DNA from 3 places in the Pantoea sp. SGAir0175 genome. Region 1 is predicted to be linked to each of the others. Evidence: riboswitches for the same ligand, from Rfam matches in the RefSeq annotation. Region 1 holds a riboswitch; each other region holds the start of a gene.
What was found. A riboswitch is a leader RNA that binds a small molecule or an ion and turns the genes downstream of it on or off. The one in region 1 is predicted to bind thiamine pyrophosphate.
Positions count from the first base shown of each region.

Region 2: it holds a riboswitch for thiamine pyrophosphate, as region 1 does, so the genes downstream of both, thiC (phosphomethylpyrimidine synthase ThiC) here and thiB (thiamine ABC transporter substrate binding subunit) in region 1, are expected to answer to the same signal.
Region 3: it holds a riboswitch for thiamine pyrophosphate, as region 1 does, so the genes downstream of both, C1N56_RS21555 (LuxE/PaaK family acyltransferase) here and thiB (thiamine ABC transporter substrate binding subunit) in region 1, are expected to answer to the same signal.

Region 1 covers NZ_CP028081.1:3,410,758-3,418,548, reverse strand. Annotated here, with positions in the region: gene polB (DNA polymerase II) at 1-170, opposite strand, end outside; gene C1N56_RS16095 (DedA family protein) at 339-1,103, shown strand; gene thiQ (thiamine ABC transporter ATP-binding protein ThiQ) at 1,100-1,801, opposite strand; gene thiP (thiamine/thiamine pyrophosphate ABC transporter permease ThiP) at 1,785-3,395, opposite strand; gene thiB (thiamine ABC transporter substrate binding subunit) at 3,371-4,357, opposite strand; TPP riboswitch at 4,404-4,497, opposite strand; gene sgrR (HTH-type transcriptional regulator SgrR) at 4,568-6,229, opposite strand; gene C1N56_RS16070 (MFS transporter) at 6,484-7,665, shown strand; gene leuD (3-isopropylmalate dehydratase small subunit) at 7,758-7,791, opposite strand, start outside.
Region 2 covers NZ_CP028081.1:3,823,384-3,831,174, forward strand. Annotated here, with positions in the region: gene hemE (uroporphyrinogen decarboxylase) at 1-309, opposite strand, end outside; gene nudC (NAD(+) diphosphatase) at 349-1,122, opposite strand; gene C1N56_RS17885 (Rsd/AlgQ family anti-sigma factor) at 1,211-1,717, shown strand; TPP riboswitch at 1,870-1,970, shown strand; gene thiC (phosphomethylpyrimidine synthase ThiC) at 2,061-3,983, shown strand; gene thiE (thiamine phosphate synthase) at 3,983-4,630, shown strand; gene C1N56_RS17900 (aminotransferase-like domain-containing protein) at 4,793-6,250, opposite strand; gene C1N56_RS17905 (DUF1127 domain-containing protein) at 6,426-6,611, shown strand; gene rpoC (DNA-directed RNA polymerase subunit beta') at 6,678-7,791, opposite strand, start outside.
Region 3 covers NZ_CP028082.1:490,301-498,091, forward strand. Annotated here, with positions in the region: gene C1N56_RS21525 (PDR/VanB family oxidoreductase) at 1-574, shown strand, start outside; gene C1N56_RS21530 (DUF892 family protein) at 593-1,099, opposite strand; gene C1N56_RS21535 (con-10 family general stress protein) at 1,590-1,754, shown strand; gene C1N56_RS21540 (four-helix bundle copper-binding protein) at 2,250-2,582, shown strand; gene C1N56_RS21545 (SDR family oxidoreductase) at 2,642-3,415, opposite strand; gene C1N56_RS21550 (acyl-CoA reductase) at 3,435-4,883, opposite strand; gene C1N56_RS21555 (LuxE/PaaK family acyltransferase) at 4,880-5,962, opposite strand; TPP riboswitch at 6,058-6,187, opposite strand; gene ddpX (D-alanyl-D-alanine dipeptidase) at 6,262-6,852, opposite strand; gene C1N56_RS21565 (M24 family metallopeptidase) at 6,867-7,791, opposite strand, start outside.

The DNA.
Region 1 (7,791 bases):
GCTTCGGTTTGCGCCTGGAACTCCCGGGGAATAAACGCCACTGACTCCTGCGCAGGCAGTACCAGGCGCTGCGGGCCCTGGTCGGTGGCCAGCCACAGCACCACTTCGCTGCCGGTCGGGGTATCCCGCCAGTGGCGAGTCAGCAAAAATCCTGCGCGCGGTTCGGTCACGTTAACTCCGGAGAATGAATTCATTTCAGTATATCATGGATGTTTATACAGTGTACTGCGGTGGTGCCGTCGTCTGCGCGGCGCGGGCGTGCGGCAGCGCGGGGAATTGCTTGACGCTGTGGGGCTGTCTCAGGACAATCCAGCCTCTATATTCCGCAGAGGATAGTTATGGAAGCCTGGATCCAACACCTGTTTACGCAATCGCTGGAGTACGCGCTGATTGCCGTGGCGCTGGTGACCTTTCTTGAGTCGCTGGCGTTTGTCGGCCTGCTGCTGCCGGGAACGGTCTTGATGGCCAGCCTCGGCGCGCTGGTGGGCAGCGGACAAATCGGGCTCTATCCGGCGTGGGCCGCCGGGCTGGCCGGCTGTCTGATTGGCGACTGGGTGTCGTACGGCATTGGCTGGAAATTCCAGGGACCGCTGCACCGCTGGAAATACCTGCAAAAATACAAAGGGCTGCTGGATAAAACCGAGCACGCGCTGCATCAGCACAGCATGTTTACCATCCTCGTGGGGCGCTTTGTCGGACCGACGCGTCCGCTGATTCCGCTGGCGGCCGGCATGCTGGAGCTGCCGGTGCGTAAATTCCTGCCGCCGAACATTATCGGCTGCATCCTGTGGCCGCCGGCCTACCTGATGCCGGGCATTCTGGCGGGCGTGGCGATCGACGTGCCGCAGGCGGCGCAGGGCGACAGCTTCAAATGGCTGCTGCTGGCGGTGGCGCTGCTGCTGTGGATCGGCGGCTGGCTGCTGTGGCGCTGGTGGCGCAGCGGCAAAAGCGTCGACTGGGCCACGCCTTATCTGCCACTGGCGCGGCTGCGCTGGCTGGCTCCGCTGATGGCGCTCATCGGCGTGGGTGCCTTTATTGCGCTGTTGTTCCACCCGATGATGCCGATTTTCCTGCAGCTGCTGTGGAAAGTGTTCTTCGCTTAACGCGGTGATACGCCAAGGATGGCGGCCGCCGGGCTTTCTCCGCGCAGCAGGCTGGCGGTGCTGCCATCCCAGTACACCCGACCGTCAACAATCACCAGGCTGCGTGACGCAATCTGCTGCGCATCCTCCAGACTGTGCGACACCATCAGCAGCGTGATAGTGCGCGCCTCGCACACCGCGCGCACCAGCTGTAACATCTCGCTGCGCAGCGCCGGATCGAGTGCCGAAAACGGTTCATCCAGCAGCAGTACCGGCTGATTGCGCAGCAGGCAGCGCGCCAGTGCCACGCGCTGGCGCTGGCCGCCGGAGAGCTGGCCGGGCAGACGCGTCAGCATCGATTCCAGCCCGGTTTGCTCCGCAATCTGTTGTACCTGCTGCTGCTGTTCGCGCGTCAGCTTCAGGCCGGGATGCAGGCCCAGCCCCAGATTTTGCTGCACCGTCAGGTGCGGAAACAGATTGTTCTCCTGAAACAGCATCGATACCGGTCGCGCGGAAGGCACGCTACGAGTGTGGTCGACGCCATCGATCAGCAGGCTGCCCTGACTCACCGGCAGAAAGCCGCCGAGCAGGCTCAGCAGGGTACTTTTGCCCGCGCCGCTCGGGCCGAGAATGGCGAGACGTTCACCGGCCTGTGCGCTAAAGCTGAAGCGCATCGGCAGATGCTGGTAGAGATAAGTAAGGTTATTCAGTGTCAGCATGGCGACCCGGTAATTTTTCCATCAGCGTAAACAGCAGCAGGCATAACAGCAGCAGTAGCAGCGCGGTCACCGCGCCATCGGCACCGCGATAGGCGCCAATCTGCTGGAACAGATAAAACGGCAGGGTGCGGAAATCGGCGCTGCCAAACAGCGCCACCACGCCGAAATCCCCAATCGACAGCACACAGGCAAATGCCAGCGCCTGTGCCAGCGGACGTTTCAGCGCCCGCAGTTCAATCAGCCGCAGGCGAGTAAACCCACTGATGCCCAGCGAGGCGCACAGCTGAGCGTAGCGCGCGCTGAGATCGCGCATCGGATTTTCCAGCACTTTCATGGCGTAGGGGATGGCGATCAGCGCGTTGGTAAAGATCACCAGCGCATCGGCACGCTGCGGCAGGCCAACGGTGGCGTTGAACAGCAGAAAGAACCCGCTCGCCAGCACGATGCCCGGCATTGCCAGAATTAGCATTCCGCTGAGTTCCATGGCCTGCGCGGCGAAGCGCTGCTGACGCTGGCGCAGTTCGCGACTGCTCCACAGCAGCATCATGGTCAGCAGCACGCACAGCACACCGGCACCGAGTGCGATACGCAGCGACGTCCATGTGGCCTGCCATAGCGCGGGCTGTTGCAGCGCGCCGGCAATGCCGCCGCGTAAGCCGTCGACCAGCACCGCCGCCAGCGGTGGCAGCAGTAACAGCAGCGCCAGCGTAATCAGCAGCGTATCCGCGACGCGTGCGCGCCAGGAATCCTGCGGATCGCGCCAGCCGCGCACCGTCTGGCTACCGGCCGGAATCGCTTTACTGAAGCGCTGGCTGAGCAGCACCAGCAGCAGACAGCAGCCGAGCTGCAGCAGTGCCAGCAGCGCGGCGCGGCCAGGATCGTAATCAAAGCTAAGCGCCTGATAAATGGCCAGCTCCAGCGTGGTGGCCTGCGGACCGCCGCCCAGTGCCAGCACGGTGGCAAAACTGGCGAAGCACAGCATAAAGATCAGCGCCGCCGTTGGCAGCAGCGGACGGCGCAGCCACGGCCACTCCAGCAGGCGAAACAGCGACCAGCCGCGCAGACCGAGCTGCGCCGCCAGCTGGCGCTGCTCGCCGGGAATGCTCTCCAGCGCCTGCAGCAGCATGCGCGTCGCCAGTGGCAGATTAAAGAACACGTGCGCCAGCAAAATACCCTGCAGGCCATAGGGCGAGAAGTGATAGTCGATACCGACTGTGGCACACAGCTGCGCCAGCCAGCCGCTGCGCCCATAGACGCTCAGCAGACCGAATACGGCGACCAGCACCGGCAGCACCAGCGTCATGGCGCACAGGCGCAGCAGCAGCGTGCGGCCGCTAAAGCGGCGGCGATAAAGCGCGCGGGCCAGCAGAATGGCCGGCAGCACCGAAAGCAGCGCTGATAGCAGCGCCTGCTCAAAGGAAAACGCCAGCACATGGTGCAGATAGCTATCGCTGAGCAGTGCGCGCCAGTCGGTGGCCGGCGCAGTCAGCAGCAGGGCACCGAGCGCCAGCAGCGCGACCGCACACAAGAGCAGCGCGCTGAACGCGCCGGGCAGCAGCCAGCCGGGCATCAGCGGCTGACGGCGCGCTGCCACGCGCTAATCCACGCCGCGCGATGGTCAGCCACCTCTGTCGGGGTGTATTGCAGCGCATTCGCGGGCACCGGTAACGCCTGATAACCGGCGGGCAAATCGCTTTTGATCACCGGATACATCCAGTTGCCGGTGGGAATGGTGCTCTGAAACGCTGGCGACACCATAAACTGCATGAACTGCTGCGCCAGCTGCGGCTGTTTGCTGCTGGCGAGCTGCGCGCCCACTTCTACCTGCAGATAGTGGCCTTCGCTGAACGGCGCGGCGGCGTAGTTATCCTTTTTCTCTTCAATAATGTGATAAGCCGGCGAGGTGGTATAGCTCAGCACCAGATCGCTTTCGCCTTTGAGGAACAGACCATAAGCTTCGCTCCAGCCTTTGGTGACGGTCACGGTTTTGCTGGCCAGCTTCTGCCAGGCCGCCGGCGCGTCATCGCCGTACACTTTCTGCATCCACAGCAGCAGACCGAGCCCCGGCGTGCTGGTGCGCGGGTCTTCATAAATCACCCGCCATTTTTCCGGGCTTTCGACCAGCTCCTTCAGGCTGTGCGGCGGATTCTTCAGCTTGTTTTTGTCGTAAACGAACGCGAAGTAGCCGTAATCAAACGGGATAAAAGTGTCATTGTGCCAGCCGTCCGGCAGTTGTAGCCCGCGGGTATCCACCGTACTTTTGCTGAACAGGCCGGTTTTTTCCGCCGCCTGAATCAGGTTATTGTCCAGCCCCAGCACCACGTCGGCCTTGCTGTTCTTTCCTTCCATGCGCAGGCGATTAAGCAGCGATACGCCATCCTCCAGCGCCACATAGTTCAGCTCACAGCCGCACCGGGCCTCAAAGGCTTTTTTCACTGCCGGACCGGGGCCCCAGTCGGCGGCGAACGAGTCGTAGGTATACACGGTGAGGACGGGTTTGGCCGCCAGAGCCGGCGCCGCGATCAGCAGCAACAGGGGCAGAACTTTATTTAACACTTTGCGTTCCTTAAGGAGAAGGTAAGGTTGCGTCGCAAAGGATCTGAGGGCGGAGCATCTCAAATCCCTACGCCGGTACGAGCCGGATCAGGTTCGACGGGTCTCTCTCAGCCAGTTAACCGGCACCCCGTTGAGAACGACATATTCTAGACATTTACAGGACAACGCGAAAGGTTCACCTGCTGGTCGTGTTGTCCGATGCTGCCCTTTTTACAGCTCCGGCGGGGCGAACCAGGCGGACTTGAAGTCAAACCAGCCGAGCGTGTTCAGCCGCACGCCACGCATGCTGCGCTGGCCCTCCAGCAGCAGCCAGTGATGAAACAGCGGATGCAGATAGTCGCTGTTTACCAGCTGTTTGCTCCACTCCGCTAGCGGCAGCGCTTTCTCTCGCCAGCGCGCGGCGTCGGCCTGCCAGTCCAGCGGGATACAGTGATGCATCAGCGGTAGCTCGTAGAGCTGAGCGAACAGGGCGTAGTCGAGCGGCAGGGTAAAGTTGACGCTGCCCAGCCAGATGTCACTCTCGCCCGCGCCGTCGAACCAGCTTTCGTAGCTCACTTCGCGGGTAATCAGCTCGACGCCCTGCTGCGCCAGCAGCGGCCGCAGCGCATTGGCGATGCCCTCGTGTTCGACATGGTGGCTGTACCAGCTGAGCGTCAGCTGGGTCACGCCGTCGGGCTTGTGGGCTGGGGTGATATCGCGCCGATGGTGCCAGCGCGGCAGCAGGCCATAAGCCGGGAACCAGTAGCGCTGATAGCCGACGCCGGCATGATTGAGCAGCGCGATAGGGTTAAGCAGATCGCTCACCCAGCGGCGGAAACCGGCATCGCGCCCGCGTTCAGAGCGCTGATCGAACAGCAGAAAATAGCAGCCCTCTTCGAGACGACTCTCTTCCGATTTTTCGTCGTCGTTTTCGCCTTCCAGTTTTACACCGGCGTAGACCAGCTCATCGCTGATCTCCGGCAGCACCCAGATCGAGACATCATCAATCAGCGCGCGGTAGCCGAAGTAGTCATCAAACGCGGCGATTTTCAGCTGGGTTTGCTGATTGCGCACCACGCTGTACGGACCGGTGCCAATGGGCTGACGGGCGAAGTGGCGCAGTGTCGGCCATTCACGCGGCAGAATCATGGCGCTGACGCTGGCCAGCAGCCACGGCAGCCAGCAGTCCGGCTGGCTGAGATGGATATCCAGCGTCCACGGTGCCGGCGAGTGCAACTGGTCGATGTGCGAAAACAGCGGCTGGCTGCGCACCCGGTCCAGCGAGGCGATGACATCCTCCATCTCCAGCTCGCGGCCATGATGAAAGCGGATTGCCGGCCGCAGGAAGAAGCGCCAGTGCAGCGGAGAGGTTTGCTGCCAGTGATGGGCAATGTCGGCGGCGATTTCCCCCTTTTCCTCATTTATACGCGTCAGGCCGCTGAATATCTGCCGCGCCAGATGGGTTTCTGAACGGCGCAGCGGCGAGCCGGGCAGCAGGTTAGGCAGGGGCCGGTAGTAGAGCACGCGCAATATATGCTTGCCCTGGCGAAAGCTGCGGCCAAGGTGCGCGGCAATCATCTGTCGCACCTGGTTTTTATCGCCCACCAGCTGCACCAGCTGGTCGATGCGATCCTGCTCCAGTAGGTCTTCGGCGCGCTGCTGCTGTAGCGCCAGTCCGGTGTAGCAGAAGCTCAGCAGCGAGCGTTTACCGCGGCCAGCTTCAGCCTGCCAGATCAGCCAGCCCGCCGCCTGCATGGCGTTCAGCAGGTTACGCATGTGGCGGCGTGAGCAGTGCAGCAGTTCGGCCAGCTCGCTCAGCGTGGTTTCCTGATCCTGGCCCTGACAGTGTTGCCACAGGCGAATGAATTGCTGTTGCAGACGCGCAGAGGACATAAAAGGGGAACTCCTTCTCGACTTCGCTCAGTTTTTCCTGCCCCATATTAGAGGCATACTGGCGGGCAATGGAAGAGCGGGAGGCATTCAGCAATGAATGGCGCTCTGCCAGCGGTTCCGCCGACGTGGAACCTTTTCTGAGTAGGGTGCAATTTCACCGCCAGCGGAGTTTTTCTCTGCTGGCTTTTTTCGTTTTGCTGTGGAATCTTCTACGCTGTTTTTTTTCCGGTCTTTTTCCTCAAAGGGATTTCTGCATGAAATCGCTGTTACCGCGGCCGCGCCGCCTGAATCCGGTTTACCTCTCCTTTATGGCGGTGTCGTTTATGGTCGGCGTGGCGGGGGCGTTACAGGCGCCGACGCTCAGCCTGTTTTTGACGCGCGAGGTGCAGGTGCGACCGTTCTGGGTCGGCCTGTTCTTTACCATCAACGCCGTCGCCGGGATCGTGATCAGCCTGCTGATGGCGAAGCGTTCGGATAACCGTGGCGATCGCCGTCATTTGATCCTGTTTTGCTGCCTGATGGCGGTGGCCAACGCGCTACTGTTTGCCTTTAACCGTCACTATCTGACGCTCATCACCCTCGGCGTGCTGTTGTCGGCGCTGGCCAGCGTGGCGATTCCGCAGATCTTCGCGCTGGCGCGTGAATATGCCGATCAGTCAGCGCGGGAAGTGGTGATGTTCAGTTCGGTGATGCGCGCGCAGCTGTCGCTGGCGTGGGTGATTGGGCCGCCGCTGTCGTTCGCGCTGGCGCTCAACTACGGCTTCGTTACGCTGTTCTGCGTGGCGGCGGTGATTTTTCTGCTGAGTATGCTGCTGATCTGGCGCACGCTGCCCTCGGTGCCGCGCATCGCCGCCACGCCGGAGCAGGTGCTGATGCAGCTCAGCCCGTGGAAAGACAGCCAGGTGCGGCTGCTGTTTATCGCCTCGGTGGTGATGTGGGCGTGTAATACCATGTATATCATTGATATGCCGCTGTACATCAGCGCAACCCTTGGCCTGCCGGAGAAGCTGGCGGGTCTGCTGATGGGCACCGCCGCCGGGCTAGAGATCCCGATCATGCTGCTGGCCGGCCATTACGCGAAGCGCTACGGCAAGCGCAAGCTGATGCTGCTGGCGCTGGTAGCAGCGATTGTGTTTTATCTCGGGCTGGTGCTGTTCCGTTCTCAAACCGCGCTGATGGTGCTGCAGCTGTTTAACGCCGCGTTTATCGGCATCATCGCCGGCATTGGTATGCTGTGGTTTCAGGATTTGATGCCGGGCCGTGCCGGTGCGGCGACCACCATGTTCACCACCTCGATTTCAACCGGGTTGATTATCGCCGGCCTGATTCAGGGGATACTGAGTGAGCGCTTTGGTCATGAGTCGGTGTATTGGCTGGCGCTGGTGATGGCGGTGGTGGCGCTGGTGCTGGCGGCGCGGGTACGCGATGCGCGGTGAGGGCGATTTGGAGATTGAAGGTCGCCATCAATGGCGACCAAATTACTGACGCGTTTGCTGTAGGGTGCGCATTGATGCGCACCGGGTAAACCTTAACGCAGAAACGCTGGCTGGCTGGATTCGTAG
Region 2 (7,791 bases), 410 kb from region 1:
GATTGGATGGGAGAAACGCGGGCCTTCGCCGGTCTCAAAGTAGAGCCCCAGGCCCATCGCATCCGGAATGGTCAGGATATCGCTGAAGAGGATCGCGGCATCCAGCGCATAGCGGCGCAACGGCTGCAGGGTGACTTCGCACGCCAGCTCCGCGTTCTTACACAGCGACATAAAATCACCGGCTTCAGCGCGCGTGGCTTTGTATTCCGGCAGGTAACGCCCGGCTTGTCGCATCATCCATACCGGGGTGATATCCACCGGCTGGCGTAACAGGGCGCGCAGATAACGATCGTTCTTCAGTTCACTCATAATGGGCTCTCTCATGCTAAGGCCGGCAGTGTAGCATTTTCACGCCGCGCTGGCGCGACACAGCGCAACCGTATCTTCAATCAGCCGGCGCGCCACGGTGCCCGGCGGCGGCAACAGGGGCAGATCATCGTAGCGATACCAGCCAGCATCCAGCAGCTCTTTACCATCGTGCTGCAGCTCGCCGCCATCGTACTCCGCCATGAACGCCATCATCAGCGAGTGCGGGAACGGCCACGGCTGCGAGGTCACGTAACGCACATTTTTTACCCGCACGTTGCTCTCTTCCATCACCTCGCGGGCCACCGCCTGCTCCAGCGTTTCGCCGACTTCGACAAAACCGGCCAGCACGGTGTAGATGCTGTTGCGATGGCGCGCATGGTTTGCCAGCAGGATCTCCTCACCGCGACGAATCGCCACAATGATGCAGGGGGCGATTTGCGGATAGTAGCGCTCGCGGCAGTGGCTGCACAGGCAGGCAAATTCGCGCTTGCTGTGCTGCATTTCATGGCCGCAATAGCCGCACCAGCGATGCGAACGGTAGAACTCTGCCAGCTGCACGCCGCGCCCGGCGAGCTGAAACAGACCGACATCTTCGTCAATTAGCTGGCGCACCGAGGCCATATTGTCCGGACGCGCTTCGCATACCAGCCAGACGTTTTCGCCCTGCCACTCGCCAATCACTCTGCCGCTGCTGCCGGTCAGGCCAAACTCGCCGGATAAGCCATGCGGCAACTCGCCTTGCGGCAACCAAAGTTTCTGCGCGGAGCTGACAATCCACCAGCCAGCGTCTACGCTTGAGATCTCACGTTGCATCTTAATCGTTGTCCTTAGCGTCAAATGGCACGCTGAAATCCTGATGTTAAGTGTGTAATAAACAACTATAACTCACCTGGAGCCCCGTATGCTTACCCAGTTAGATAACCTGACCGAGCGTGTAGGTGGCGGTAATGAATTAGTCGACTCATGGTTGCGCGCCCGTCGACAGCTGCTCGTCACCTATTACGAGTTAATTGGCATGAAGCCGAACAAAGAAGCGCTGACCGCGCTGGATGAACAGGCGCTGGATGCGTTTTGCCATCGTCTGGTGGACTATCTCTCTACCGGCCACTTCAGCGTTTACGAGCGCATCATCAGCGAGATGTCCGGCGACAGCCCGATGATTGCGGCGGCGCAGATCTATCCGGCGCTGGAAGGCAATACTGAACGTCTGATGCAACTGTATGACAGCCATCTGCAGCAGGCCATTAATGACGACAACTGCGTGGATTTCCAGCAGGCGCTGTCAGAAGTGGGCGAAGCGCTGGAGTCACGCTTTACGCTGGAAGACAAACTGATTCAGCTCGCCTGGGATAACCAGCTGGCGCGCCCGCCGGTGGCCAATGACAGCACCATTGCTCGTCCGGCCTGAACCGCTGCAGTTGTAAAAGACTTGTTATTCAGGAAAAGCCCTTTTATGCTGAATGGGCTTTTTTATTGTCTTTTTAAACGACAATCCACAATCAAACTTTGCGATATAAGCGCAGCGTGCAACAGTCAGTAAAGTCGCTTATCGCGTAAAACGTAAACTTGTCGGAGTGCCCTTAGGGGCTGAGACCGTTAATTCGGGATCCGCGGAACCTGATCAGGTTAGTACCTGCGAAGGGAACAAGAGTAGATGTGATCAGCACGGTGCAGTCAGGCGCCCGCACCGTTTCTGTTACTCCTTCCGGACTCCGGACAAGCAGCTTCCCCTTGTTTTCAGGAAACTTGCTATGTCTGATGCTAAAACCTCACGTCGTGAACAACGCGCGCAGGCGCAAAAATTTATCGATTCGCTCCAGGGAACCGCCTTCCCTAACTCCAAACGTATCTGGATCAGCGGCAGCCGCGCGGATATCCGCGTCCCGATGCGCGAAATTCAGCTCAGCCCGACGCACACCGGCGGCAGCAAAGATCATCCGCAATACGCAGAAAATGAACCGGTGCCGGTGTATGACACTGCCGGTGCCTATGGCGATCCCCACGCGACCATCAATGTGCATCAGGGTCTGGCAAAATTACGCGCCGGCTGGATTGCCGAACGCAACGACAGCGAAACCATCAGCGCACTCAGCTCAAGCTACAGTCAGCAGCGGCTGGCAGATGACGGGCTGGATCATCTGCGTTTTGAACACCTGCCGCTGCCGCGCCGTGCCAAAGCGGGTCGCCGCGTCACGCAGCTGCATTATGCACGTCAGGGCATCATCACGCCGGAGATGGAGTTTATCGCGCTGCGCGAAAACATGGGACGTGAGCGTATCCGCAGTGCAACGCTGTTGCAGCAGCACGCCGGCCACGGCTTCGGCGCGCAGCTGCCGGAGAATATCAGCGCCGAATTCGTACGCGCCGAAGTGGCCAGCGGCCGCGCCATCATTCCTGCCAACATCAATCACCCCGAATCAGAGCCGATGATTATCGGCCGCAATTTTCTGGTAAAGGTTAACGCCAACATCGGCAACTCGGCGGTAAGTTCGTCGATTGAAGAGGAAGTGGAAAAACTGGTATGGGCCACGCGCTGGGGGGCAGATACCGTGATGGATCTGTCGACCGGCCGCTATATCCATGAAACGCGCGAGTGGATTTTGCGCAACAGTCCGGTGCCGATCGGCACGGTGCCAATCTATCAGGCGCTGGAAAAGGTCAACGGCATCGCAGAAGATCTTAACTGGGACATTTTCCGCGATACCCTGCTGGAACAGGCTGAGCAGGGCGTTGATTACTTCACCATTCACGCGGGCGTGCTGCTGCGCTATGTGCCGATGACCGCACAACGACTGACCGGCATCGTGTCGCGCGGCGGCTCCATCATGGCGAAGTGGTGCCTGTCACATCATCAGGAAAACTTCCTCTACCAGCATTTCCGCGAAATCTGTGAAATCTGCGCCGCCTATGATGTCGCGCTGTCGCTCGGTGATGGTTTACGTCCCGGCTCGATTCAGGACGCCAACGACGAAGCCCAGTTTGCCGAACTGCGTACCTTAGGCGAGCTGACGCAAATCGCCTGGCAATATGATGTGCAGGTCATGATTGAAGGCCCCGGTCACGTGCCGATGCAGATGATCCGCCGCAATATGACCGAGCAGCTGGAACATTGCCATGAAGCGCCGTTTTATACGCTGGGCCCGCTGACGACCGATATCGCGCCGGGCTACGATCATTTCACCTCCGGGATTGGCGCCGCCATGATCGGCTGGTTTGGCTGCGCGATGCTGTGCTACGTCACGCCGAAAGAGCACCTTGGCCTGCCGAATAAAGAGGATGTTAAGCAGGGGCTGATTACCTACAAGATCGCGGCGCACGCTGCCGATCTGGCTAAAGGCCATCCCGGCGCGCAGATCCGCGACAACGCCATGTCGAAAGCTCGCTTTGAGTTCCGCTGGGAAGATCAGTTTAATCTGGCGCTCGACCCGCATACCGCGCGGGCCTATCACGACGAAACTCTGCCGCAGGAATCCGGCAAAGTGGCCCACTTCTGTTCCATGTGCGGCCCCAAATTCTGTTCAATGAAAATCACCCAGGAAGTGCGCGAATTTGCCGCCCGTCAGCAGACTGAAGCCCAGCCGATAGCGCTGGGGATGGCGCAAATGTCCGATGCCTTCCGTAGCCGTGGCGGCGAGCTGTATCACGCCGCCGATGCCCTGAAAGAGGAAAAATGATGACTGAAGCCTTCCCTGCCACCGCGCCAAAACTGGGGCTCTATCCGGTTGTCGATAGCGTGTTGTGGATTGAACGCCTGCTGGCAGCCGGCGTGCGCACCCTCCAGCTGCGCATTAAAGATGGCGATGATCGTCAGATTGAAGCCGCAGTACGTGATGCCATCGCCCTGGGCAAACAGTACGGTGCGCGGCTGTTTATCAACGATTACTGGCGCTTAGCGATTAAGTACAACGCTTATGGTGTGCATCTTGGTCAGGAGGATCTGGATGTGGCCGACCTGGATGCTATCCGCCACGCCGGCTTACGCCTGGGTCTGTCGACACACGATGATGCCGAGCTGGATCGCGCGCTGGCGCTGCGTCCGTCCTATATTGCGCTCGGCCACATCTTTCCGACACAAACCAAAGAGATGCCCTCTGCGCCACAGGGCATAGCCGAGCTGAAGCGCCATCTGGCGCGGCTGCAGCACATTCCCACCGTAGCGATTGGCGGCATTTCGCTGGCACGCGTGCCGGAGGTGCTGGCGACCGGCGTCGGCAGCATTGCCGTGGTCAGCGCGATTACCCAGGCGGAAGACTGGCAGGCGGCCACCCGCCAGCTGCTGGCGCTGGTAGAATCCCCAGAGCATGTCGCAAAAGCGTTGTAACTGACTGCAACGGCGGTAAAAATCCGCGAATACGGCGCGCAAACGGCAGCAGTCAGGGCTGGCGCGACCGGGGACAATCGCTAAAGTGAGCCTGCCCGCTGTCGCTTGCAGCGGGCCAGGGCTGGCTTCCCCGACTCTCTGTCCGGCCCTGCCTTTCCACCGCTATTCCGTCAGGGAGGTGATATGGCGCGTTGTTTCCGCACTGCAGGCCTGCATGGCACGCTCCACGGCTGCGCCGAGGCTGGCAATCGCCTGCTCGGTTTGCTCATTCATTGGCAGACCATAATTGAGGCGCAGGCAGTTGCGATATTTACCCGCCGCCGAAAACAGCGAACCGACCGCCACCTGGATTTTCAGCTCCCGCAGCTCCGCATTCAGCCGCACCGCATCGAAGGCTTCCGGCAGCTCAATCCACATCAGGAAACTGCCCTGCGGCCGCGAGACGCAAATGCCGCAGGGAAAATAGTGGCGCACCCAGCAACTAAACGTCTCATAGTTACGCTGATACACCTGGCGCATGCGGCGCAAATGCGGCAGGTAATGGCCCTGACGAATAAACTCCGCGACCGCATACTGCGGCTGCGTTGCCGTCGAACCGGTGCCAATATATTTCATGTGCAGTACGCGATCGCGATAGCGTCCCGGCGCGACCCAGCCCACGCGCAAGCCGGGCGCCAGGGTTTTGGAAAACGAACTGCACAGCAGCACGCGGCCATCCATATCCAGCGATTTGATGGTGATCGGACGCGGATACTCCCACGCCAGCTCGCCGTAAACATCATCTTCAATGATCGCTGCATCAAAGCGCTGCGCCAGCGTCAGCAGCGCGCGCTTACGCGCTTCCGGCATGATAAATCCAAGCGGATTATTGCAGTTGGGTACCACCACTACCGCTTTGATTGGCCACTGCTCAAACGCCAGCTCCAGCGCCTCAAGACTGATCCCGCTGACCGCATCGGTAGGGATTTCAATGGCGCGGATGCCCAGACCGCGCAGTGTCTGCATGGTGCCGTGAAACGCCGGCGACTCAACGGCAATGATATCGCCTGGCTCGCACACGGCGCGAATCGACACCGATAGCGCTTCATGGCAACCGGTGGTGATGACAATATCTTCCGCCGTCAGCTGACAGCCGCTGTCAATTGTTAGCCGCGCAATCTGCTCGCGCAGCGCTGCCACGCCAAGCAGGCTGTCATAGTTGAGCTGATCAATGTCCTGCTTCTGCGCCATGCGCCCCATGATTTTCCACAGCGGCTTGAGCGTCGGCTGGGTCAGGTCCGGCATGCCGCTGCCCAGCTGCAGCACGTCGCCATTAATGCGGCTGCTCAGCAACTCCAGCACCGATTCCCACTGGGTGATCTCAACCGGACGCTGTACGGGTCGGGTCATCGCGGGTACCGGCGGCGTGGCTTTACGGGTAGCGACAAAATAGCCGGAACGCGGCTGCGGCACGATAAGCTGCTTCTCTTCCAGCAGATGATAAGCCTGCTGCACGGTACTGATGCTGACGCCGTGCTCAATGCTGAGCGTACGCACCGAGGGCAAGCGTTCGCCGCTGCGATACAGCCCCTGCTCAATACGGTCTGAAAGCAGACAGGCCAGATGTTGATAGCGCGTCATTGTGTGCCTCGCTGCGTTAACGGTGATCAAAAATCAGTACAGATGACGCCTATTTCTACCATTCAGATCGGTACGGGCGCAATCTGTATGTTAAAGATAAGTGATTTTTGAATCTGTATTGCATTCACCTTCAGAGGGAAAATGTTGCTCAGACACCATACTGAGGGCTGGGATTATGGAATTCGATCAGAACCGGGCGGCAAAACCGTTCAGCGTGACCTTACTCGATATCTTTCGTGGCGGCGTGCGCGCGATAAAACGCTGGCAGGCCAGACGGGAAACGCGGGAGATTCTTTCGCACCTGAGTGATGCGCAGCTGCGTGATATCGGGCTGACGCGTCAGGATATCAATCAGAAATAACGTGGATTTCAGACGAAAAAAAACCCTGCCGAGGCAGGGTTTTTTCATGGTCAGCAGAGCAGACGATTATTCGTCGTCGCTACCGCCCAGACCGGCGTTCAGCAGCTCAGCGAGGCTGGCAGAGGCTTCATCCGCAGTCACCTGCGGTGCAACCGGTGCTTCACCCGCCTGACGGCGACGCATACGATCCTGGTGGTAAGCATAACCGGTACCGGCCGGGATCAGACGACCCACGATAACGTTCTCTTTCAGGCCGCGCAGTTCGTCGCGCTTGCCTGCTACCGCTGCTTCGGTCAGGACACGGGTGGTCTCCTGGAACGATGCCGCAGAGATGAACGATTCGGTTGCCAGCGAGGCTTTGGTGATACCCAGCAGGTCACGCATGTACGTCGCGCCGATTTTGCCGTTCGCTTCCAGATCGCGGTTGGAGATCTTGATACGAGAGACTTCCGCCTGCTCGCCTTCCAGGAACTCCGAGCTACCCGCGTTCATGATGGTTGCTTTACGCAGCATCTGACGCACGATGACTTCGATGTGCTTATCGTTAATCTTAACGCCCTGCAGGCGGTAAACTTCCTGCACTTCGTTAGTGATGTAACGGGTCACAGCATGGACGCCACGCAGACGCAGGATGTCGTGCGGAGACTCTGGGCCGTCAGATACGACGTCACCACGTTCTACACGTTCACCTTCGAATACGTTGAGCTGACGCCATTTCGGAATCATCTCTTCATACGGATCGCTACCGTCAACCGGCGTGATCACCAGACGACGCTTGCCTTTGGTCTCTTTACCGAAGGAGATGATACCGCTGATCTCCGCCAGGATAGCTGGCTCTTTCGGACGACGCGCTTCGAACAGGTCGGCAACGCGTGGCAGACCACCGGTGATGTCCTTGGTACCGCCAGATTCCTGCGGAACACGCGCCAGGGTATCACCCGAGCTGATCTTCACGCCATCTTCCAGCTGCACAATCGCTTTACCTGGCAGGAAGTACTGTGCCGGCATGTCGGTGCCCGGGATCAGTACATCGTTGCCGTTGGCATCAACGATTTTCAGTGCCGGACGCAGGTCTTTACCGCCCGCAGTACGCTCTGCAGAATCCAGTACCACCAGCGATGACAGACCGGTCAGGTCGTCAGTCTGACGGGTAATGGTCTGACCGTCGATCATGTCGGTG
Region 3 (7,791 bases), on a different contig from region 1:
CGCCGCCGTGCCTTTTGTGCTGCATTACTTCGTGCGCCAGCGCGGTGATGAAGCTTTTGCCGCCGAACTGGCGCAGCGTTTTCAGCATGGATTTTGTGAAATCTGGTATAGCAGCGAAGGTCGCAGCGCACGTGATTATCCACCGGCGGAACTGCTTGATGCTGCCGCCGACACGCATCTGTACCTGTGCGGGCCGGAAGGGTTTATGACGCACATGCAGCAGCAGGCGCTGGCGCGCGGCTGGGACAGCGCCAATATTCACGCTGAAGCGTTCAAACCTGCCGCCCGCACGGCTGGCGCGGAAGAGGGCTTTACCGTGACGCTGGCACGCAGTGGGCAGCAATGTACCATTCCGCCTGACAAAACCATTGCCACGGTGCTGCTGGAGCATGGCGTCGACGTTCCGCTCTCCTGCGAGATGGGCATGTGCGGCGCCTGCCTGACGCGGGTCACCGCCGGAGAGATCGATCACCGCGATACCGTGCAGTCTGACAGCGAAAAAAGCGCCCCGGAGCAGTACATCGCCTTATGCTGCTCGCGCAGCAAATCGGCGGAACTGGTGATTGATCTCTAGGGCGCGCCGCAGAATGACTTAATCCGTGCCGGAAAGCTCAGGTTCCGTACGTAGCACAATGGCTTCCTCTACCGCCTGTGGCAGCAGTTGCAGCAGCCAGCTGGCCATCTGGCTTTCCTGCTGCAGAATGCGCCGCACAATCCTGACATCCTCCCCCTCTTCCGCCTGCTCTGCGGCCACCAGCAACGTCGAGTAGGTGGCGATTTTATAGTTACAGAACACGTAGCTGCTGACGGCCACACGGATGCCCTCTTCATCCTGCAGCATATCGCTGGCGGCCTGACCGACCGCCGACATCCGGCCTAACGACTCCTTCAGCACCGACCAGCTGCTGTCATACTGGCGCAGCAGCGTTTTCACCTGCTGCTGCTGGTCACGGCTCTGCTCAAGATACTGCTCAATACGCGCCTGCAACGCGGGATGATCCGTCAGACGTGATGCAGCCGCCTTCAGCAGGCTCTCCGCATGTTTCTCCATAGCATGCGCATCGCGCAGCCAGTCCAGATATACAGATTCCTTCGTCATGGTTTGCTCCAAAGTGAATGACACGGGCGATCTACCTCAACGGCGTCAGAGAAGGATCCCTGATCGGGCAGCACGCTTTGACCTCATCGCTTTCAGGCTGGTTATCTGAAAAATAAGCGAAGCGCTAATTAAGTCCAGGTGAACAACTTAATTAAACGTAGCAAGCAAGCCGGGCTGTGCAAGAAAGGTTTTTAAGAAATGCGACAGCGGTTAATTGTCACAACGTCATCAATTCACATTAGCGCCGCTAAAAGAACGCTTCCCTTTATGAAAGTAAAATGTTAACAATTCCCCCCCAAATGATTTGCCGGAATAAATCAGCTGAAATTGACTCATCGTTAAACAACCAACGTGCTGTAAATTAAAAGTTAAGATTATTCCTGGCTTGATTATGGTAAAAACATCGCTACATTTATTTTTGCTTCATGCGGGTATGAACAGAGAGGAAAAAATGAAGGATCCAAAGAAGAAACCTGAAGAGGAAGAAAAAGTGACGCAACGTCGTGGGGGTTCAGGCAACTTCGCCGCCGATAAGGAGCGCGCGGCTGAAGCAGGCCGCAAAGGCGGTCAGGTCAGTGGTGGTAACTTCAAAAATGACCCACAGCGCGCCATTGAAGCCGGCAGGAAGGGAGGAAAGATCAGTCGTCGTAAATAACTACTCCCCATCTTTGTATTGATTTAACCTCGATAACTTTTTGCACTGTGCTCTCCTGACATCGCGTTTACGCTTCGCTTAAACGCACGTCTAACCTTGTCAGGAGAGTAATTTTCCCATCCGAAAACAATTAATCGATCAAATCTTCAGCGATCCTGCGTTATTTACCGCTTCGCTTATCAGCGACCGCTTTTCAGTTTATTTATCCCAAAATTAAATCATTGATTATCTAACTATCAGCTTCAGGCACCCTATATTTGTACAAGCCACGCAGAGTTGTACACTTTTATTTAATCTGCGTTAATTACCCGGGCTGATATATATACACAAGCTTACAATTGGCTAACTCCGCAATATTTAAGGAATTATTGCATACGCAATGCACCTTACATGGATTAATTACCCGCTATCCGCTTGATATCACCCCGCTTTTAGCTAAATTCTCCATTCACGCTCACTATTGCGTCGCTATTAACCTGACGCTAAGGGAAACGCATGAACGCTGAACTCAATGACTGTATCGCGCTGTGCTATCGCTGCGCGACCGCCTGCGACCACTGTGCGGCGGCTTGTCTGCTGGACGCTGACGCCAGTGAGATGAGCGTCTGCATTAGCCTGAATCAGCAGTGCGCGGCGCTGTGTCGCTTAACCGCCCAACTGCTGGCTGCCCAGAGTGAACTGAGCGAGCAGCTCTGTACCATCACGTCGATGGCCTGTCAGCTGGCTGGTTGGGAGTGCCAGAAGCACCAGCATCCACACTGTCAGACCTGTGCGGAAATTTGCCTGCAGTGCGCAGATAGCTGCATGACGGTGGGCATGGCGGAATAACGGATAGAGGTACCGGGAGGGCGGTGGCAGGTCGCCAGTGCGGCGACTGGCGGCCTGGCTTAATGGTCCTGCATCACCAAACCGCCATCGACATACAGCGTCTGGCCGGTGACAAATTCGCTCCATGCTGATGCCAGAAACAGCACTGGCCCGGCGACATCCGCGGCGCGCGCCAGTCGTCCGAGCGGCGTTTGCGCCGTCAGCGCGTGGCGGACCGCTTCTGGCGTATGCTGACTGGCATCGGTGGGATACACCAGTCCCGGCGCCACACAGTTCACCCGAATGCCCAGCGCCCCCAGTTCGGCCGCCAGCGTCCGGCTAAAGCCCGTCAGCGCGGCTTTTGCGGTGATATAGTCGTGATAAGCCACCGCTGGCCGGGCGATCAAATCACTCACAAGATTGATGATACTGCCGCGCGCGCGGCGGCGCATCAGCGGCAAGGCCGCCTGACACACGTTGTAGCAGGCGTTCACTGCGCCATCAAACTGCGTCTGGTAAGCGGACCAGGACGTTTCCCAGAAGCGCTGGCGCTGGTCCGGATCGAAGCGATAAGGTGCGAAGGCATTGTTCACTACCACATCCAGTCGGCCGGTGGCGGCCTCGATCTGCTGCATCATATCAGCTACCTGTGCGGCACAGGTCACATCGGCGGCAATCGCCAGTGCACCCCCGCCCTGTGCTTCACAGGCCGCCACCACCTGCGCAGCGGCGTCGTGATTACGTAAATAGTTGACCACGACAAACGCGCCTTCGGCGGCAAAGCCCTGGGCAATGGCGGCGCCAATACCGCGACTGGCGCCGGTCACCAGCACGGTGTGATTGCTGAATTTCATTGCGTTTCTCCACGCCCGCTCAGTCAAGATAGGGCGCATAGTGTTCAGCGGCGGTTTCCGCCGCCTGTTCGATTTCGCACAGGGTGACCAGATCCAGCAGGCTAAAGCGGCCATCGTGATGCCAGCCCGCCTCCGGTGAAGTCATGTTACCCAGCGCCGTGATGCGCGTGACGCCCGCCGCCCCGAGTTGCGCCGCCAGCCGAAACAGCGTCTCGGGCGCGGCCGCGAGGCCAACGCTTTGCAGATACGCGCGCTGCGCGGCTACCCAGCTTACCGTCTCCTCCAGCATATCCACGGCAATCACCTTCAGCGTACGTCCGAGCGCGCCCGGTTGTAACGGCTCCGGCTTGTCGACGTACACCACCGCCCAGGCATCGTGTTCATCGCCGTACAGCGTGCGGTCACCGCTCAGCGCATGCATTTCCTCCGCGTTACGCCACGCGGCCATAGCCTGACTTTCACCCAGCGTCAGCGTCGCGCGCGGATAGCGCTGTGCCAGCGCGGCAAGTTCATGGGCGAGGTAAGCAGCAAACTCCTGCGGCGACACCCGGCCGCCGCGCTCAATAAACAGCGCCTGCGGCGAGTAACAGCCGGCCTGGTCATAGCGCATCACATCGTAAGCCACCTGACGCGCCAGCGCCGGACCGCGCCGCACGTCCAGCGCCGACCGCGCCACCATGCCAAAACTGATTTTGTGGCCGTGCGGCAGAAAGCGCGTGGCTGGCGGCAGACGCCGCTGCATCGCCGTCAGCGCGGCTTCTCCGCCATAAGCCATCACCACGTCTGCCTCGCGGAACCACTGCTGCTCAGTGCGTTCATCACCGCCCTGCCACCATAAGACGGCCAGACAGTCGCCCAGCTGCGGATCGATCTCCGCCAGCAGCTGGGCGAACCAGCCCGCCATCAGCGGCTCTGCGCTCGCCACTTTGCCCACGCTTCCCGCCTTCACCAGCAGGCCGGCAATCAGGCTCCACAGCGGCAAACCCGGCACATTGCCGGCCCAGACCTGCAGCAACAGCTGTGGACCAAACGCGCGGGCCAAGCCGCCTTTTGGCCGCGGCTGAAAATCGTCCAGCATCTGCACGTTGCCGAAATCTTCCGCCAGAAAACGCCGCAGCTGCGGTTCACGGAAGGTTTTGAGATAGCCGGTTAAACCGAGCCGCAGCATCCCGGCGTCATAGCCGGTAACCAGCGGCAGCAACCGCTCCGCCTGCTGGCGCAACGGGTGCGAACGGTCAAGCAGGCGCGAGATGGCTTCATCAATCAACGCGGTGATGCGCACTACGCTCAGGGTGTGCAGGTAGCGGCGCGCGTTATCGCGAACGCTGGCCGCCAGCGTGGCAATCTGCGCCTCGGACAGCACCGGCACGCACACTTCCAGCGCGCTGCCCTGCTGGCCAAAGTGCAGGCTGTGCCACGTCACCTCGCTGTGGCGGATGCCCGGCAGATGGCCGGCATACACTTTCATGCCCGCGCCTGCGCGGCAGCGAGAAACGATTCCATCGCCAGCGAGCAGCCTTTGGCATCGGCGCCCGCGACGCGGCCCAGCAGCTGAAACCCGCCGGGCACCATCACGCCGGCATCTTCGGTCAGAATGGCGGAAACAGAATTGAAATGGGCGAGATCGTGATGCACCAGTACGCCTGTCTCCCCTTCCGGCACGTCCGCACCGGTCAGCGGATTGACCACGCGCGTGCGGATCCAGTGCGGTCCGGATTTCACCGGCGGGCAGATTTCATTGCCGGCATCGTAAAACTGGGTGCTGAGTTCAGTCATGCCGTACATATTGATGCAGTGTGAACGCGGCACGCCGAGCGTCTGCTGCAGCGCGCTATAAAACGCTTCCGCCGCCACTTCACGCGACTGGCCCTTAAAACCCCCGGTGTCGAGGATGCGGCTGCCCGGCGGCAGCACGAAACGTCGCTGCTGACGTGCCAGTTCGTCCAGCAGATGGACAAAACTGTAGCTGGCGCCCAGCAGGGCATAAGGCTGGCCGCTGGCCTGCGCCTGCTCCAGCGCGGCGATCAGACGCGCGATTTTCAGGCCCTGCGCATCGACCATCACTTCGCTGTCTGGCGTGCCGCATTCGTGCATCGCCAGCGTCAGATAGTGGGCCAGCGAAGAGTTGGGCAGCGCGCTGCTGGGCGGAAACAGAATTGCCATCGGCAGGCGCGAATGTCCGGCCATAAAACGCTGGCGGAAGTTGATCAGCATCGAGCGATCATAAACCGCCAGCGTCGGGTGATAGCTGCGCCCCCGGCCGGTACCCGTGGTGCCGCTGGTCATAAAGATGTGGGGAATCTCCGCCACCGGACGGCAGCTCAGCGTCAGATCTTTAAACGCGGTGATCGGCACCGCCGGAATCTGCCGCCACTGTTTGACCGTCAGCGGCGTGCGGCCGCGCTGGCGGGCGAAACGGGCGTAAGGGAGATTGTGTTCGAATTGCCACGCGAACAGCTGCAGCGCCAGCTGGTTGAAATCCGCTTCCGTGGTTTCTTCGCGCTGCATAAACGCCAGCAGCGCGGCAATGATTGACGTTTCGGTCATGAAGGTGCCCTCTTTGGACTGCGGCATAACGGCCAGCCAGGGCCTGAGAAATGCGCAGGATTCGCAGAAAGGCGCAAAGAGGGAATGAGGGCGTGCAGTGACCCCGGTTCCACATCCCTACGCCGGTATTAGCCGGATCAGGTTCAGAGGGTCACTACGTTGCCGGCCGTGACAGCCGCGCGGGTAGAATCTCAGCCCTCTAACAGGGCACCCCTTGGAACAAGCTGCATTCTGGGGTCGGAACGGAGGGCGTGTCAAGGCGGGAAGGCGCAGAACCCCCCGCTTCAGCAACGCGATTATTAACGCGCAATATCACTCACAGGAGCGCGATCAGCCCGGCTGACGCAGGCAAAGCGATCGCTGAGCAGCGGATAGTTTTGCGCATCCGGCAGTTCAAAGTGCCACCATTCGGTGGGCATCCCGACAAAACCGCCGCCGAGCATGATGGCGTTCAGCAACAGGCGATGGCGCTGCGCCTGCTGCGGCACGTTGGGATGGAACGGGTGCGACTCAGCAGACATGTCGTCAAACCCGGTCCCCATCTCCAGAATATTGCCCGCCTCATCCACCAGCGTCACATCGATCGCCACGCCACGGCTGTGATTCGAGCCCCGCGCCGGTGGCACCACATAATCCGCGTCCGGACAGGCATCCCACAAGTGCCACTGCGCCTGCTGCGGACGATACGCGTCCAGCACCAGCAGGCGAAATCCCGCCAGCAGGGCGATGTCGCTGCTGCGGCGCAGCGCGGCGGCGGCATCCGGATGCAGCAACGCCTGCGCGTCGCGATAAATAGCATACCCGGCGATGTTATCGGCGGTGGCGTACTTCAGATCAAACATCAGGCCCGGCAAGGTGGCAGCCAAATCGATTAATTCAACGTCCTGCACTGTACATCATCCTGTTAATTGTTAGCCGGCAGCGTAAAGGGCTGGCGCGGCAGCGTGGTGAGTCGCTCTGCGCCCTGTGCCGTGACGCGCACGGTTTCACTGAAGGCGAGGCCCTGCGCTGAAATATACATGTGAAACACCATGTTTTCCTCCAGTAACCACGGCGCCTGAGGATGAAAACAGCAGCTGAAATCGCTCGGACGCGGAGTGCGCGTATACAGACCCAGCGCATAACCGGTGATGTTGCTGTAATCCTCACGCAGCCCGGCGCTGAGCACCGCCTCACGCGCGACGGCATCCACCGTACAGGCCGCAACGCCCGGCTTCATCGCCCGTAGCTGGCGATCCTGAATGGCGATCAGCTGTTGTGCCAGCGCCGCGCGCGCCGCAGAGATTCCACCGACAATCAGTGGACGCATCAGGCGCGCGCTGTAGTGCCGCACTTTTGGGATCAGCTCAACGTGCAGCACATCGCCCGCTTGCAGACGCTGCTCATGGCCGCTGGCATGCAAAAAGCCGCTATCGCCGCTGGCGATGACAATCGGTCCGGTTTCACCGCTGTCAGCACCGAGCCGCAGAAATTGTGCCGCCGCCAGCGCGGCGACATCACGCACACGCCAGCCGCCCTGCACCTGCGCACTCAGCTGGGCCAGCGTGGCATCGGCAATGCTGGCGGCCTGGTGTAAGCTGGCGATTTCAGCCTGAAATTTAACGCTGCGCAACCGGTCGCTGATGCCGCTGACATCACACCAGCGCACCCCGGGCAGATGGCGCGCCAGCTGCTGCCAGCTATGCACCGTCATGCCGTAGGATGCATAATCCGCGCCCAGCCGCGCCCGCTGATAGCCGCGCCGCGTCAGGCTTTGCGCCACTGCCAGCCACGGATCGTCTTCATCACGGTACGCGTCAATCGCCAGCTGCGGTGACTGCGCGCGGCAC